One region of the Psychrobacter sp. NPDC064578 genome, then DNA from elsewhere that is predicted to be linked to it. Evidence: predicted binding sites of a transcription regulator. Region 1 holds the regulator's gene; the other holds the start of a gene.
What was found. The regulator PhoB, encoded in region 1, activates phosphate uptake and scavenging genes when phosphate is short. The targets are predictions, from matches to a motif close to TGTCATNAANCTGTCATAA.

Region 1 (8,443 bases):
GAGCTCATGGGTTTCTTCGATTTCGATGCGAGATAACAGCAATAAGTCATTTACAATTCTATTCATACGCGCAGTCTGTTGGCTCATCAGCTCAAACCCGCGCTTCCAATGCGGCGGCATATCTGGCTGATCCGAAAAATTTTCTAGATAACCCATCATGACGGTCAACGGTGTGCGTAACTCATGCGAGACATTCGCCACAAAATCGCGGCGCATCTCTTCTAAATGATGCAAGCGCGTCACATCATAAATGATGAGCAGCTTCTCATCGCCAAAAGGCGTGAGCTCACACTTTAGATAACGCTTGGGCGCGCGCCACGAGACAATGTGCACACCATCCTGAGCACCATCGATAGGGTTGGTCGTCGCCTGATAATACTGACGAAATTCAGGCGCACTAATAAAGTCAAAAATGCACTTACCTTTATCTGACAACTGTAACAACATTAAATCTTCGGCAGCCTGATTCCACCATTCAAGCCCATCATCGTCATTGAGCAAAACCACCGCATCACGCAATGCGCGTAGTGCGCTTCTAATTTTTTTGAGTTGATCCGTTGTATTCTGCTGAGTTGCTAGCAGTGACTTATTTTGTTGGTCGCCTTGAGCCGATATTAGGGTGTTCATCCATCATCCTTATCACTATTCGCCGTTTTTCACTGTGCTACGATTAACATACTGCTTTTATAGCGAATAAAAACCGTCCGTTAAATTGGTTCAATAAAGCTAGAAAATCGATAGCCTGTCCCGCGTACTGTCTGTATCAACGTATCACATTGATGTGGTCGTAGTAATGTCCGCAAACGTTTGATATGCACATCAATGGTTCTATCTTCGATATATACATTACCGCCCCATACTTGGTCTAGCAGCTGCGTCCGCGTATAGGCACGCTCTGGATGACTCATAAAAAATGCCAATAATCGATATTCCGTAGGCCCGACATCAACCACTTTACCAGCCGCTGTCACTCGCTGACTTTTGGGATCAAGGCTCAAATTGCCGATTTCGATAGGTTTATCACTATTGAGCGCGTTACTACGCCGCAATACTGCTTTGATTCTGGATATCAACTCACGTGTCGAAAAAGGCTTGGTCATATAATCATCAGCACCAGCATCAAGGCCATGCACCTTGCTGTCCTCTTCACTTTTAGCTGTCAACATAATGACTGGTATCTCAGCGAGTAGCTCATCGTTTTTGAGTAATCGGCAAAAATCAATGCCACTTTTATCACCGGGCAGCATCCAATCTAGCAAAATCAGCGCAGGGCGGTGATCGACCACTTGTTGGTGCGCCTCAGATACATCCGCTGCCTGCAGACTATCAAATCCCGCCATCTCTAGCGTCATGACGATCATTTCACGAATCGCAGGTTCATCTTCAACAATCAAAATTTGCTCATTATACATACGGCATTCTCAGTGTTAGAGGACAACATTTAGCTGACAAAAAAGGCGATAAATGCTCGCCTGCTGCTCCCTATTAAACGGGGTAATTATGACAGTTTAATGACATTCGACTTTTAAGCGGTTCATAAGTCTCGTGACGGCTAATGCTTGGTTTACTCAATTTACTTCTAACAAGAAATTCAATGGCCCATCATTGACGCTCGACACTTGCATATTGGCACCAAATTGACCAGTTGCCACGTTTGGATATTGCGTGTTGGCATAAGCGACCAATTGCGCAAACAACGCTTGCGCCGCATCAGGTGCCATCGCACCACCAAAGTCAGGGCGACGACCCTTGTCTGTTTTTGCCATTAGCGTAAACTGTGATACCAATAACAGTCCGCCACCAACTTGCTGGACATTTTTATCCAGTTTGCCGTACTTGGCAGGATCATCATCATTGTCAAAAATACGATAGGTGAGGATTTTATCCACCATTCGCTGTGCGCTTGTTATGTCGTCATCAGGCCCTAAACCAATATAAGCCAATATGCCTTGCTCAATCGTACCAACACACTGCGCATCGACGGTGACACTAGCATGGCGTACGCGCTGTATAAGTGCTTTCATTTATAGATTCCTTACCAATTATGCCCATACAATAATACGCCGTCCATGATAAAATACGGCCATTCTCTTGCTTATTAATTATTACATCACACCCTATTTTGGTAGCCTCATTATGAATGTATTCACTACTTTACAACAGTTTGTCCCGCAGCAGCAACTGAGTAAAGTTGCTGGGCGTCTAGCCGCTAGCCGCCATCCTTATGTTAAACGCACGTTTATCCGTAGCTTTGCTAAAGCCTACAACGTCAGCTTGGACGAGTATGAGCGCCAAAGTCTCAACGCCTATGAGAGCTTTAATGATTTTTTTACTCGTGAGCTAAAAGAAGACGCGCGCCCTATCGACATGACGCCTCATGGTATCGTCAGTCCTGCCGATGGTATTATCTCGCAGTTGGGTCAAATTGACGACCATAAATTGCTCCAAGCAAAAGGTCGCTATTATGACGTTGGTCAACTGCTTGCTGACAGCGAAGATGGCCGCTATTTTGCGGATGGCAGTTTTGCGACGGTTTATCTTGCGCCCAGTAACTATCACCGTGTACATATGCCCTTCGCCGGTACTCTAACCAAAACCCGTTATGTACCGGGCACGCTGTTTTCGGTCAACAATACTACGGCGGCGAACGTGCCGGACTTATTTGCGCGTAATGAACGCTTGGTTTGTCTGTTTGATACAGCATATGGCAAAGCAGCGGTGGTGATGGTTGGGGCGATAATTGTCGCTGGTATCGAAACGGTGGCAACTGGTAAAATTTCCCGCACTGATGATATTCAAGAAGCTGAGCACAATATGAGCTTTGAAAAAGGCGATGAGTTGGGGCGTTTTTATTTAGGCTCAACCGCAATTGTCATTCTACCAAAAGGCGCAAAAGCAGATTGGCAAGATAGTATGCAAGCCGATAGTGTGGTAAAAATGGGACAGTTATTGGGTGTCGCTAACACTCCTTAGACAAGCGATTTAATGAATTAAAAAAAGCTCAGTTCAGCATCCTAATTTATGCTGAACTGAGCCTTTTATTGTGGGTAATTATCTTATCGCAACATATTAGGGCGTGTCATCAATTAGCACATGAATACATTTAGTGGTCTTAAAATGGCTAAATTTTGCTAAACATCGTCAGAAATTTTGTCAATATGTTCATATTAACGACAATTTCTTCCTTGTTTATCTACAATTTTTCTCATTTTAAGCCTCACAATCTAATTGATGACACACCCTAGTTAATAAAAAAAGTAGTTAATAACGAAAGTGCTTGAGAATAGGATAAGCAAATAAGATGTTTTCTTCTTGCGTACCGCGTCCGATATTGTGAATAATCAGCGGTGTACCATCCGCAGCGACTTTATCGGAGACGATACCTGTATGCGGCAAATTACCATTCGGTAGTCGCCACGTCACTACATCGCCTGCTTGAAAACTGGCTTTATCAGTCGTCGATAATGTCTTTGCGTGACGCGCAAAAAACACTTCAAGATTGGGCACTCGGCGATGATCGATATTCTTATCGGTTGATTTGAGCCCCCAAGTCTTTGGATAAGCCGACCAATTTGACTTCATATCATGGTTGACTAATTGCTGTAGATCTATATTTTGCAAGCGATAAGCGCGAATAATGACATCGGTACAGACGCCAGTTTCTATCGGTACATCGCCACGCGGAAAATCCAACTTGCGGTAAGCAGGATCATAGCTGGTGGTAATACCGATCTGTTTTTTGGCATCGTGCGCCAGTTTATCACCATTACTAATAGGTGCGGCGGCCTGCGTTAGTTGCGCCAAAGTTAATAGGCTAACAAAGACGAGCGATTTAGCAAAAACCTTATAAGTGCCAGTGACTCTCATTTAATAATCTCTCTATATGATGTACTTAATCGCTCATTTAGCTAATTCTAAATGCTTTACTAGTTGAAAAAGATGAATATTTGCAAACATGTAAACGGCAAAATAATGGCTTTACTTAAGCATCAATCAACCACCCTTGCCGAGTCGCATAGTCGATATTTTTTGATAGCCAATCATAAATGGGAGGAAAGCTGTCTTTGATAAAAGCAAGTGCCGCAGTCACTTGCGAGCACGTGACGTTAGCATCAATCCACGTTTTTCCATTGGTATTTAAATTCAATAAAAAAGGCAATAAGCGATCAACCACTTTAAGCAGCTGGGTTTCTTTACTACTACCCGTCTCCTGCTCTTCCCAAATCTCATTTAAATCCATGATGCCATTGCCACGCTCAGCTTGCAATCGAGCAATACCAGCACGTTCTTCAATGTGCGCCTCGCTACGACTGTTTGCGAATAAAAACGTATCGCCTGCGTCAATCTCACCCAAGTCATGTACCAATGCCATCTTGAGTAGTTTTTCATGATTGACATCTAGCTCGAACTGTTCAGCGATAGACCAGCACGCCATGGCTAAATGCCATGAATGTTCGGCAGAGTTTTCTTTGCGTGTGGTATGCGTCACATAGCTATGACGATTGATACGTTTAAGCGCATCAAGCTCTAATAAGAAATGAGTGACATGATCTATATCAATGTTTGAGGCAAGCGTTGGGTTGGTTAATAAAAGGGGTTTGGTTGATGGCATAAATTTTCTCTTAATTTTTCTACGAAGATATAGCGCTTCATTTTACCTTTACGCATAAGCAAGTATTATACATTTTATGAGCGCTATGAAAGAGCATGCCAACCTATAGCTAGTTAGCACCACTATAAAAAAGAAAATAGCGCTTATGTGAGTAAGCGCTATCGGTTCTATCTTGAATAAAATAACTATTTAATCAAGTTACTGATGGTTTTAAAAGCAGGGTCTTGACTACTGCGGCACAGCTCAAACAGAATGGTTTCAACCGTGGTAATCACGCCACCAGCACGGCGAATACGGCGTATTGCTTGCTTTTTATCATACGGAAAGCGTGAGCCGACCGCATCACCAATAATAACCGGCTGCATACCATTATCTAGCAAATCAAGCGCTGTTTGTAGTACACAGACATGTGTCTCTACGCCAAATAGCAAAACAATACTTCGATTTTGCTGCGCTAAATAATGCCACGAATCATCATTATCACAAGCGCTAAAAGTGACCTTTTCAAAGCTTTTGGCGTTATCGCCTTCTAACACCTCGCGTATTTCAGGTAGCGTATCGCCGAGCCCTTTTTTATACTGTTCATTGAGCATGATAGGAATATTCAGTGCTTGTAGACCTTTAATAAGCGTCACTGTTTTTTTGACGATATTTTCATGGTCATAAATATGCGGTGTTAAGCGTTCTTGAACATCGATTATCATCGCTTGGGTATTTTCGCGAGCGATTCGATAGGTACGATCGGTAATCATAGTAGACATGGCACACTCCTTGTACGGCTGACTTTATTGTTAAAGGCTATGTTAATTTTATCATTGATATTGTCTTTATTAGCCTTACTCTTATTTAGTCATAGTTTGCTGAGGGCGTCAATGGAGATAGTCTCTAATAATGATTAATAACAATTCATCACGTTTGATTCATACTGCTTGATATAGTTTCTTAATGAAGAGTAGCCAATAACTATATATTATGGCGTCTAGCATTCCTTAATAACGACTGTTTTTGAGTCATGACTATGACCACACCGAAAACAATACCAAAACACAAGGTTAAAAGATAATACACCATATAAATGAGCGTGTTTATAAATGCAAAGAACATGCTGGTTAAAGTAATGATTAATATCGCAGCGATAGTACCGCCGAATAGCTCTCGATATTTTTTATTAAAAATCTTAAAGGCCACCAACGGTATCGCGATACCAAACAAGCCAAATGTAGCACCCCAAATACCTGCCATGTCCATATCAAAATATAGCACCCCTAAAACATTAGCGAAAATACCACATATAAAAAACGCAATCATAAAACGTATAGGACCCAATACTTTTTCCAAAATATAACCTGTCGCAAAAAGCATCCCCAGACTCATTACTAAATGCATAATTCCTGCATGTACAAAAAGCGATGTCACTACCCGCCAATGCTTACCTGCTTGCAGCGCGTCCATCGTCAACCCACCTACACTATTTACCTGTCTAGATAAAGGATCAATGATATCCATACCCATGAATACGGTCAGTATAAATGCACCTATACAGGTCAGTATTAACACCAACGTCGCAGGTCGCTCTTTATTATTTTTAAACCAAACTACTAGGCTCTTTGATACATCACTTACTGGTGCTCGTTTTTTCACAGGCTTTTGCTTTTGTATATGCTTTCGCTTTTGTATATGTTTTTGCGTACTTTTCTTTTCTTGACTATCAAACTCTGCTGCGAGAACGAGCAACAAGCACAGCACCATACCAATAAAAAACGAACCAAATCCCCAAACAAAATCACGATCTAAGCTATCAGCAAGTAATCCTGTTTCTGGCTTCAATATCAAGGGTGGCAAATTAGATTGCCTATTAGCCGTAGAAATCGTGTGTAAGTAAGCATTTCTGCTATTTGATGATTTAAGTTTCTTAAAGTAGCTGATAGTAGAGAGGTCTTTGGCTTCGTACTTATGGCGCGAGTCGTTAATAAATGCTGAATATTGACTGTCTTTAATACTTTGGTCTGCACGATTATCGTATTTCGTGTGGTAGCTAGAACCTAGCCAAATATTCTCAGCGGCTATAAATGGCGTCGCAATGTAATAATCAATATGCAATGTTGAGTCAAAATTTCGTCCACTGATTACTTGTGTTTCTATATAAGAAACGCTCTCTAATTTGAGTGGCTCAAAATCATTTACTCTGAAATACTTTTGCTTTGGATAATGACGAATATCATTCAAGCTATTTACTTCAATGACCTCGTAAGCCGCTTTAGACAAATAGTTTTGGCTGAGAACGAGCGGTATCACTAATGCTAGAACCATCGTTATAAAAAAGTAGCCTGAACTACTGCGCTTAACCCATTTTAAGGTTAAAAGCTCATACCTCGGCCACATCCAAATACTAACGCCTAAAACAGATAACAGAAAAGGAATACCAAAATCCCAATAGCCCTCCTTTAAAGGTAGAATATCTAGATAAATATCTAGCAACCAGCGTAAAGCCCCAAAAAGCAGAATGGTCAGGACACTAAGACCTAAATATGGCAAGAATACTTGCTTTAGTTTTAGTTTGATCGATTCTTTAGCGCTTAGGCTTTGTATTCGCTTCTGTTTATCCCTTTTGCTTACTCTTTTTTTGTTTCTGCTTCTATTTTTATCCTTATACCTATACTGGCTTTGCTTATTATTATCATCCATGCACTATCACCACTAATCTAGCGTACCTTAAACTGTTGAAATGCTTTTTTATCAATCGTTGCTTTTAAGACTAATAGTAAGCAAATAAACATGCCAATGATAAAAAACCTAAAGAATTTTGCTAACTCTTTATATGTTTTTTCGTTAAGTGTGCTCAACTGAGATACAAGTATTATTGGGTCATTAATATGTTGCTGACCTGACAATCTAATCGCTTCTAAATAACCATACTTAGTATCTGAGTTTTGCAATTTTTCAAAATAATCAGCAGTAGATATCTCTTCATTTGCATATTGTTGTCTAGAAATCCTTTTAAAATTTTCTATTTGTTGAACTTTCTCTTTTTCGTTGAGGTTATTATCAATAACCTTAGTAAAAGCCTGTCCCCACCAGATATCTTTATCTCCATAAAAAGGAGTGGCAAAATATAAGTATATTTTTAACTCTTGTCTAGATTTCCCCATCTCCCTAGTATTGAAGTAAGAAACAACCCCTTGTTTCTCAATACTTTTATTATCAAATTGGAAGTATTTTTGTTTTGGATATAATTTAATATCACTTATATTACTTATATCAATAATGTCATATGCTGCTTCATATAAGTAAGCTTGACTGATTGATATAGGCGGAAATAAAGCAAGTATCATCACCAAGTAAAATACATTAGCGCTATTATCATCAAATAATTCAAATCGTAGCAGTCGAATCCTTGATCGCATTATGACAAGCACTAAAATAACACTGATAATTATTGGAAGAATTAAATTCCAGACCGTATCTTTTAGAGGCCATATCCCTAGACAGATGTCTAACATCCATCTTATGATGTTGTAGAATAAAATGGCGCCAATACTAAAACCTAAAAAAGGAAGGAAAACATAGCGCATTTTTAACTTAAACACCTCTAAATCTAAGCGCCTCTTATCTGACGATTTATGATGTGCCATTTATACTCTACCTTTCATTACTATGACTTAAACCAAAAAAAAGCGCCTCCAACATTAAGTGAGAGACGCTCATTTTACAAGGCATTAGTACAAGTTTAATCAACAAATATCAGCTTTATTAATATTTACTGCTATTTGGAGATTAGATAAAAATTACACACGCTCAATAATCGTCGCGATACCTTGACCAAGACCGATA
Region 2 (8,443 bases), on a different contig from region 1:
GCGATGTGGCAATGAACCTACCAGACGCGACCGGTTATTCCGACTCGCAAGGGATTTTTTCAGCGCGTAAAGCTGTCCTACAGTACTATCAATCAAAGGGGTTGCTATCGGCAGTTGATGTCCGTGATGTCTATTTGGGCAACGGAGTTTCTGAGCTGATTGTAATGACCATGCAGGCTTTGATGAATGATGGTGACGAAGTGCTTATCCCAATGCCAGACTACCCGCTTTGGACGGCAGCGGCGAACCTAGCTGGCGGCACAGCGGTACATTATCGCTGTAATGAAGACGACAATTGGCATCCTGATATCGAAGATATTAAATCTAAAATCACCTCTAAAACCAAAGGTATCGTGGTGATTAACCCTAATAATCCAACAGGTTCACTTTATAGTGATGAATTGCTGAAACAAATTATTGAGGTCGCTAAAGCGCATGATTTAATCATCATGGCCGATGAAATTTATGATCGTATTCTTTATGATGATATGGTACACACCCCAATGAGCACCTTGACTGATGATGTGCTGGTGCTCTCATACAATGGCTTATCTAAATCTCATCGTATCGCGGGATTCCGCGCAGGTTGGATGATGGTGTCTGGCAAAAAACACCATGCCACTGACTTTATCGAAGGTTTGGACATGTTAGCGTCTATGCGCTTGTGTTCCAACGTCCAAGGTCAGTATGCCATCCAAACGGCGATGGGTGGCTATCAAAGCATGAAAGAGCTCACGTCAGAGCGTGGGCGCTTATATAAGCAGCGTGAAATGGCCGTGTCACGACTTAATGCGATCAAAGGTATCTCTTGTACCATGCCACAAGGCGCGTTTTATTGCTTTCCAAAGATGGATCCTGATGTTTACCCTATCGAAGATGATATGGCATTTATGATGGATTTGCTTGTTGAAGAAAATGTCTTAATGGTGCAAGGAACAGGCTTTAACTGGGATAAGCCAGATCATTTCCGCTTGGTGTTTTTGCCAAACTTACATGATTTAGAGGATGCCATGGATCGCTTGGATCGCTTCTTTGCCAAAAAGCGCAAACAATTTGGTACCGAATAAACCTTAATTTGACATAAAAAAACGCTTATCGGCATGATGCTGATAAGCGTTTTTTATTTGAAACATGCTTATAAATAACGTTAAATAAGACTTAAACAAAAACTTTAATAAGCGTACGTGTTAAAAAATATTGACCAAAATGATATAACTGATTGCAGACATTGCCGCTGCTGCAGGAAGAGTAATGATCCATGCCAAACCGATAGGTTTCATCAACGCCCAATTGGTGTCTCTATTGACAATACCGATGCCAAGTACCGCGCCAACTAGCGTATGCGTGCTTGATACGGGCAGACCCATGGTTGATGCGCCCATAACCACTGCTGCCGCAGCCAATTCAGCTGAAAAACCAGAAGCGGGATGCATTTTTGCCAAGTTGGTACCAACCGTTTGAATGACTTCTTTACCAATGAACCAAAGACCAACGATAAGCGCAACACCAAAGGTCAGCATAACCGCAGGTGGTACAGCGGCTTCAGTCGCAATGCTATTGGTACGGATAACATCCATAATCGCGGCAAAAGGACCGACGGCATTGGCAATATCGTTTGAGCCATGGCTAAAGGCAAAAGCAGAGGCGGTAAAGACTTGCATCCAGCTAAACATAATAAACGTCGCTTTGGTCAAATCTTCTTTATGTTTACCGCGGATACTCTTGGTATAGATAAAGGTCGCAAGCCACACTAGCGCCGCGATCATACCCATGATTAAAAAGCCTTGCAGCGTCGTCATGCCATTATTGACATTCTTTAGACCCTTAAAGATGACCAAAGAGGCCATGACCGCGCCGCCTGCAGCCGCAATGATAGGCACCCATTGCTTCAACGCTTTTAGCGTATCAAGGTTGCTGCGTTCATTTTCAATCTCATAAAGCTGTTTATAGTAGTCAGTCTCTAAATCTTCAACATCGCAATCATCATCTTTGTAGATTTCTTGATCACGCAACATCGCTGACGTATAGGCCAGTTGTTCTGATTCTGTTAAACCGTCCAAAAACTCTTTGTGGTTTTGTTTTAAGGTTTTTTTGTCGCCTTTCAAAGTCGCAATGTGCGCCTCTGTTCTATCATTATACTCAATGATGTTTTTCTTAATCTGTCCATATAATACATAGGACAAAACGCCGCCCAATAGCGGTGATAATACCCAAGAAATCGCGATGGTGCCAATCGTACTCCAATTCACCGTTGATAATGCCATTTCAGTACCACCTAACGTGATACCTAATACAATAGAGCTGCCAACAACGCCGCCAATAATAGCGTGCGTAGTCGAAACGGGCAGACCTTTTTTGGTGGCAAATAACAGCCAAAATGCGGCAGCGATGAGCGCTGACAGCATGACATAAATGAATTGGTTGGGCGTTACTGAAAGACCATCTAAATCGACAATGCCGCTTCGAATGGTATCGGTGACTTCACCACCTGCCAGTACGGCTCCGGACACTTCAAATATCGCTGCGATACCCAGCGCCTGCGGGATAGTCAACGTCCCTGCACCCACTGAGGTACCAAAGGAGTTGGCGACATCATTACCACCAATATTGAATGCCATAAAGACACCAAAAGCGGTGGCCACAATAAATAGCGTCGTCTGTTGACGCATCGTGTAATCTAGACCCCACCACAAAAAGTAGGCGGTCATCGCAATCAGTAAAATGGCAAAAAATAGATTTATTCTCATAGAACCGACTGATTTGACTGGCTCTGTAGAACTGTTGCTGATACCCATACGTTGATACGTCCTGCGTAAGCTGATTGAAATTATAGGCGGTTGATGACATTGCGCGGCTATTAATAATGCTCGTGATAGCTTCTGACATTAATATAACGTATATGAAACGCGCAATATGCTTGCTAAAAAACGGTTTTTCTTACTGCTATCTTGGTGCTCTACCCTAACGCTTATCTTTTATTTACTCGTATTTTATTTTACGTAAAGGCAGTAAATAAGGTAAAACACATCACTCAATATGTCACAAAGCCGCAAGGAATATTGCCAAATCGTCTGATTACAGCAGCTTGCGGCTTAGAGATGTCGTAGTAATAATTTTGGTTCTAATAACTGCTATTGTAAGAACCTTTGCTAAACTTATTAACCAGAGTGATTAAAATGTCTGTGTCAAAGGGTAAAAACACGCTACTCACTCAGTGAGTTTCGTGCACAGCAGGAGCTATTACGCGCCTATTATATTAAATATAAGCGCATAATGCATGATGATATTGCAAGATTTGTAACTGCCAGCATATGTGTTAGAAAACATCCTGCTGTAACGCAGCATTATACTCTCTTTCCCTGAATTTATTTAACGTTAAATATATAATTATGGCGCTTTGTAACCAACTACCTAATTGAATGACCAATCACATATCAGCTGCCACACACCGCTGATAGTTGCTTAATTGCATGGTCTAAAATATCCAAACGTGCTTGACGCTTCTCATTGGTCGCGATGACGCACCACGGTGCGTACTCTGTATCGGTACGTGCCAGCATATCCGCCGCAGACTGCACATAATCCGACCATTTATCACGGTTGCGCCAGTCATCGTCCGTCAGCTTAAACTGCTTGTGCGGTGTCTTTTGACGTGCCTCAAAACGTTTAAGCTGTTCTTTTTTATCGATAGCCAACCAGTATTTGATAACGATTGTCCCCGCCGCGGCTAAATCCGCCTCAAAGCGATTGATTTCATCGTAAGCACGCTGCCATTCCTCATCCGTGGCAAAACCCTCAATGCGCTCAACCAAAACGCGCCCATACCAAGTCCGATCAAAAATGGCAATACGGCTAATACGGTCGGTTTGCTCGTTCGGAAGTTTGGTCCAAAAACGCCATAAATAAGGATGTTGCAGCTCATACAGCATTGGCGCACTGATATTATAAATTTGATACTCGCGTGGGTCGAGCGGCGCAACCAACCTTTTAATCGCGCCACCTTTGCCAGCAGCGTCCATTCCTTCAAAGGCAAAAACGATATGACGCCCTTTGCGCGCACGCAGCAACTGGGCAAGGCGAACTTGTTTTTCTACCAACGCATCACGGTAGTCCGACTTATCAATCTCTGCATCATCGATATCTTTTAAAAATTTAGGAATTTTTACGGGTTCAAACTTTGCTGATTTGAGTGCTTGCTGAACTTGCTTCTTAGCCTTCGATTTATCAGAGGTTTGTACTGTATTTATTTTACTACTCATTAGCGGGGTTTGCATCGCTTGTAGCACTTCATGGCAAAAATGGTCAGCCGCATCTGACTTGTCATCACCATCAATGATGATCCAATCATCTTGCTGGCGTAGCAGAACGGTAGCCACTTGATTAAAGGTTTCGATAACTTTTTTACTATTCCAGTCAATTTGGTATAAAAACTGCGGATCGGCTTCATCGTCATTCAGTCGCGCTTGCAACGTTTCGATATCGACATGGAACCAGCATTTAAGCAGTCGGGTTTGATTGGCAGCGAGGTCCTGTTCGAACGCTTGTAGTTTAATAAGCTGCTGCTGTAAATATGCTTGCCATTGCGCAATCGGTAACGCTTTGTCGTTGTCAGACTTGTCATTGTCAGGCTTTGTGCGTTTTGATTTTAGATTTTTTGACTGTTCCTTATTATCACTATCATTATCATTGTCTGACGTTGCCATACGCATGACGTTATAAAGCAAGTCAGCATACCAGTTGCCAAAATGAACCATCACATCGCCATGACGGGGTAACGCCTTGGTATGTGCCTGCCAAATCGGCTGATATGCTAAGGGACAATCACCAACGGTTGCCTCAACTTTAAGTAGTCGAGGATCTACCCATTGGCGCAATTGCTTGACAGCGGTACCCTTGCCTGCCTGCTCCATACCATTGACCAATACCAATAGCCCTGTTGGTTTATTGAGGATTGGCGGCGTCTGTTGCCGCGTTGCTCGTAGAGCATATTGGGCCGTGACCAGTGCCAATCTCAGTGCATCTTTGTCCATAGAAAACTGGCTCAGGGGATTGGGGGTTAGGCGCTCATCGACAATTTGCTCACTAAATTGTGTACTTAGCGCTTGTGGTGCGGTGGATTCAGTCGTCTTATTATTTTTGCTCATAACTGTCATCATCCTATGATTGAAAGCGTATTAGCGTCATCATAGCATTGCAGCAATTCGGTAAATAACGCTGCTATGTAACAGTTTGACATTTGTATTCTGCTTTATTTTCTTTTAAGGTGAACACAATCTCAGACACATGCTGTAATCACGCTCTATAAATACAAAAACCAAAAATATAAAACACGGTTTATCCTGAGCTTTTTATTCGCAACCTTTTAATCCTCTTTACTTTTATGCAGGTTTACTGACCATGGCCTCTTTAGCCGACTTACAACAACATTTGAACCGTTTTTGGGCACTGCCTTATCATGAAGATTTGGTATTAAACGATAAACTCAGCGAGGTGCAAGCTTGGCAACGAGATCGTATTCAGAACACTCACAAAGACTTGTTTGAGCAACCTCAAAATCAGCTGATGGCAGATTATTTTTTGACACAGTTGTATGGCGGCGATGAGTTTAAATTGTTGGCCAAACAGTTAGAACGCATTGTGCCTAAAGCGCAAAAAGTTGAACGTTTTGCGCCAGCAGCGGCTTTAGAAACCGGCAGCATGGCGATACAAGCAGCTATCTTAGCAATAGAGCTGGATTTACATTTAGCAGAATGGCTATTGGCTCAAGATTTAGCCGTTAATGAAGACAACATGCTGACCGCCTATCGCGTAGTCAACGAAGCCGATACCAGACGTATCCAAATTGGTCACTTAAAAGAGGTGTGCTATCGTACTGATAAGTATATAAACTCTTTTATGTTGCAAAAAGCCTTTGCCTTGGCTAAAGGCACCGCCTGCCGTTACAACTATCAACCCTTGTATGAATTTATTAGTGCTGGATTTATCGCGATGCGTCCGTTAGACAGTGTCAGTGGTTTCATTGAACCATTTTGTGAGCGTGAGCTTGAGATTATTGACCGTGTTCATGAGACGGATAATGGCGGTAAGCCAATGACGTTTGGTGTATGATAGACGCCTCATTTGCTTGGTTAGCTGCTATTTTATACCTTGCAAACCAATAATCATAAAAGTGAATAACAGGATAATGCTATGACCGATAATACCCATAATAACAACGCGCATCTCGATCAAAAACCTACCATCAATGGTCATTTACAAGATAAATTGGTCAGAGATAGCATCACCCACAATCAAAATATCACAGCACAGGTGCAAGCACGTCAAAGCTATGAAACTAATAGCACGCTTAATACGAGTATTAATGCTGGCGTAGAAAACAGCAAGAAAAATGACTTTACACAAGTCCAAGACCTACCAACGGGAACGCCACAAGGCCAACAAACCACTATGCCAAATAACAATACCAGCAGCAACACTGTAGACAATGCATCTGCACAAACACAAACCGCCAAACAAACGCTTTTTAACCAGCGTGATGACATCAATAATCCGCATACACCTGATGTTGATGGTAATGAAGAAACGCATTTTGGCTACAAGACCGTCAATAAGGCTGAAAAACAAGCGCGCGTGGCGGACGTATTTACCTCAGTCGCCAAAAAATATGACATCATGAACGACTTAATGTCCTTCGGTATTCATCGCTTATGGAAGCGTTATGCGATTAGCTTGTCAGGCGTGCGTGCGGGTCAACATGTGCTTGATATCGCTGGTGGTACGGGTGATTTAGCCAAAGTATTTAGCCGTGAAGTCGGCAGAAACGGTCATGTGGTGTTATCAGATATCAATGCCGCCATGCTCGAAGTCGGTCGTGAACGCTTAATCAATGCTGGCTGCAACAACGTCGATTTTGTACTTGCCAATGCAGAAACACTCGCGCCATTTGATGACAATAGCTTTGACTTAATCACTATTAGCTTTGGTCTGCGTAATGTCACAGACCAAGACGCAGCGCTCAAATCGATGTACCGTGTGCTGAAGCCAGGTGGTCGTTTATTAATTTTAGAATTCTCAAAACCTGTATTTGAGCCATTGTCTAAAGCCTATGATTTATACTCATTTACTGCCTTACCTCTTATGGGCAAGCTGATTGTCAATGATTCTGAGAGTTATCAATACTTGGCCGAATCGATTCGTATGCATCCTGATCAACAGACGCTGAAACAGATGATGCAGCAAGCGGGCTTTGAAAATTGTGATTATCATAACTTGACGGCTGGTATTGTCGCTGTCCATCGCGGCTTTAAAGCGTAAGATTAAGTTAAAAACCATCGTAATAGACATGCCATCACGTAAAGTGGTGGCAACTGACCTTTACAAATGATGCGCTCTTTTCAGGCGCTCAACTGACTATGCGAGAGCCTTATGCTGACTGTTCTACTTTTGGCGGGTGCCGAAAAGCTGATTAACCTTGCTATTGCTAGTGATGAGATTACCAAATCAGGATTGGCACCGCTTGCTGGCAAAGTGTTGCGACTCAATATGGCCATGCCTGAGATTCGTTTGGATATTTTATTCACTCATGAGCGTTTACGTTTTGAGCCGGTGACAACCGAGAGTGTGTTTGAGCAAAGTGGCGCGATGAACGAGCACCAACAAGCCAGTATGGAGCGCGCACGGATTGGTCATAGTCGTCCAGACTGTACCATTACTGTAGATAACCCAGCGCAACTGCTGAATCTGATGCGTGGTGCCGAAGGCAATTTACCTATCGCGGGTGATTATAAGGTGCTCATGCAGCTCAAACAACTGGTCGCAGGTTTCGACCCAGATGTCGCAGGACAGCTTGAGCCATTTATTGGTAAGCCGATGGCCAGTCAGTTACATCTACTTATATCACAGCTAAAAGGTAGCTGGCGTCATAGTGCCAAACGCGCTTTTGACGATGTCAGCGACTGGGCTAATGAGGTGGCAGGTAATAGTGCTCCTGATCCTACCGAGGCAGCAGAAGTAAACGACCTTAAGCAGCAACTGTTAAAGCTGTGGGCTGATGTCGAACGTGAAGAGGCCAAACTTGCTGCTATCAAAGATGAACAGGCACGTTTTCTCAATAACTCATTTCATCAATAACTGTTGTCGTCGATGATCGCTAAATCCTATTATCGATAGCACTTTTTATAGATAAGTGCAGTTTATAAATAAGTGCAGTGCCCACCCTATTTTCGACTTTCTTTAGAGTACCCATACCTCATGCTATTATCTCATCGCGCCCGTTTACTTGAGCTTTGGCGTATCGCCGCAACTTATCGCATCGATACTCATCTTTCTATCGAAGACGCGCCACAGCTGCAACCTTTGGCGCGTTTGATTCGCCTACATCCAGCGGCGTGGGGTAAAAAACACCAACCCAATGCGATTAAATATGCGCTTGAAGACATGGGCA

Region 2: ACI2JM_RS09280 (inorganic phosphate transporter) is a predicted target of PhoB. The motif match lies at 2,828-2,846, and genes of this name have one in related genera.

The regions. Positions count from the first base shown of each region.
Region 1 is NZ_JBJDPI010000012.1:48,530-56,972, reverse strand. Features, by position in the region: gene phoR (phosphate regulon sensor histidine kinase PhoR) at 1-627, opposite strand, end outside; gene phoB (phosphate regulon transcriptional regulator PhoB) at 708-1,412, opposite strand; gene dtd (D-aminoacyl-tRNA deacylase) at 1,569-2,024, opposite strand; gene asd (archaetidylserine decarboxylase) at 2,137-2,973, shown strand; gene ACI2JM_RS13035 (DUF1287 domain-containing protein) at 3,262-3,867, opposite strand; gene ACI2JM_RS13030 (HD family hydrolase) at 3,983-4,612, opposite strand; gene ACI2JM_RS13025 (isochorismatase family protein) at 4,798-5,373, opposite strand; gene ACI2JM_RS13020 (rhomboid family intramembrane serine protease) at 5,576-7,297, opposite strand; gene ACI2JM_RS13015 (hypothetical protein) at 7,315-8,244, opposite strand; gene fadA (acetyl-CoA C-acyltransferase FadA) at 8,398-8,443, opposite strand, start outside.
Region 2 is NZ_JBJDPI010000006.1:259,697-268,139, reverse strand. Features, by position in the region: gene ACI2JM_RS09285 (aminotransferase class I/II-fold pyridoxal phosphate-dependent enzyme) at 1-1,067, shown strand, start outside; gene ACI2JM_RS09280 (inorganic phosphate transporter) at 1,188-2,795, opposite strand; gene ACI2JM_RS09275 (ATPase) at 3,435-5,144, opposite strand; gene ACI2JM_RS09270 (FFLEELY motif protein) at 5,398-6,108, shown strand; gene ubiE (bifunctional demethylmenaquinone methyltransferase/2-methoxy-6-polyprenyl-1,4-benzoquinol methylase UbiE) at 6,190-7,314, shown strand; gene ACI2JM_RS09260 (SCP2 domain-containing protein) at 7,426-8,130, shown strand; gene ACI2JM_RS09255 (ABC1 kinase family protein) at 8,251-8,443, shown strand, end outside.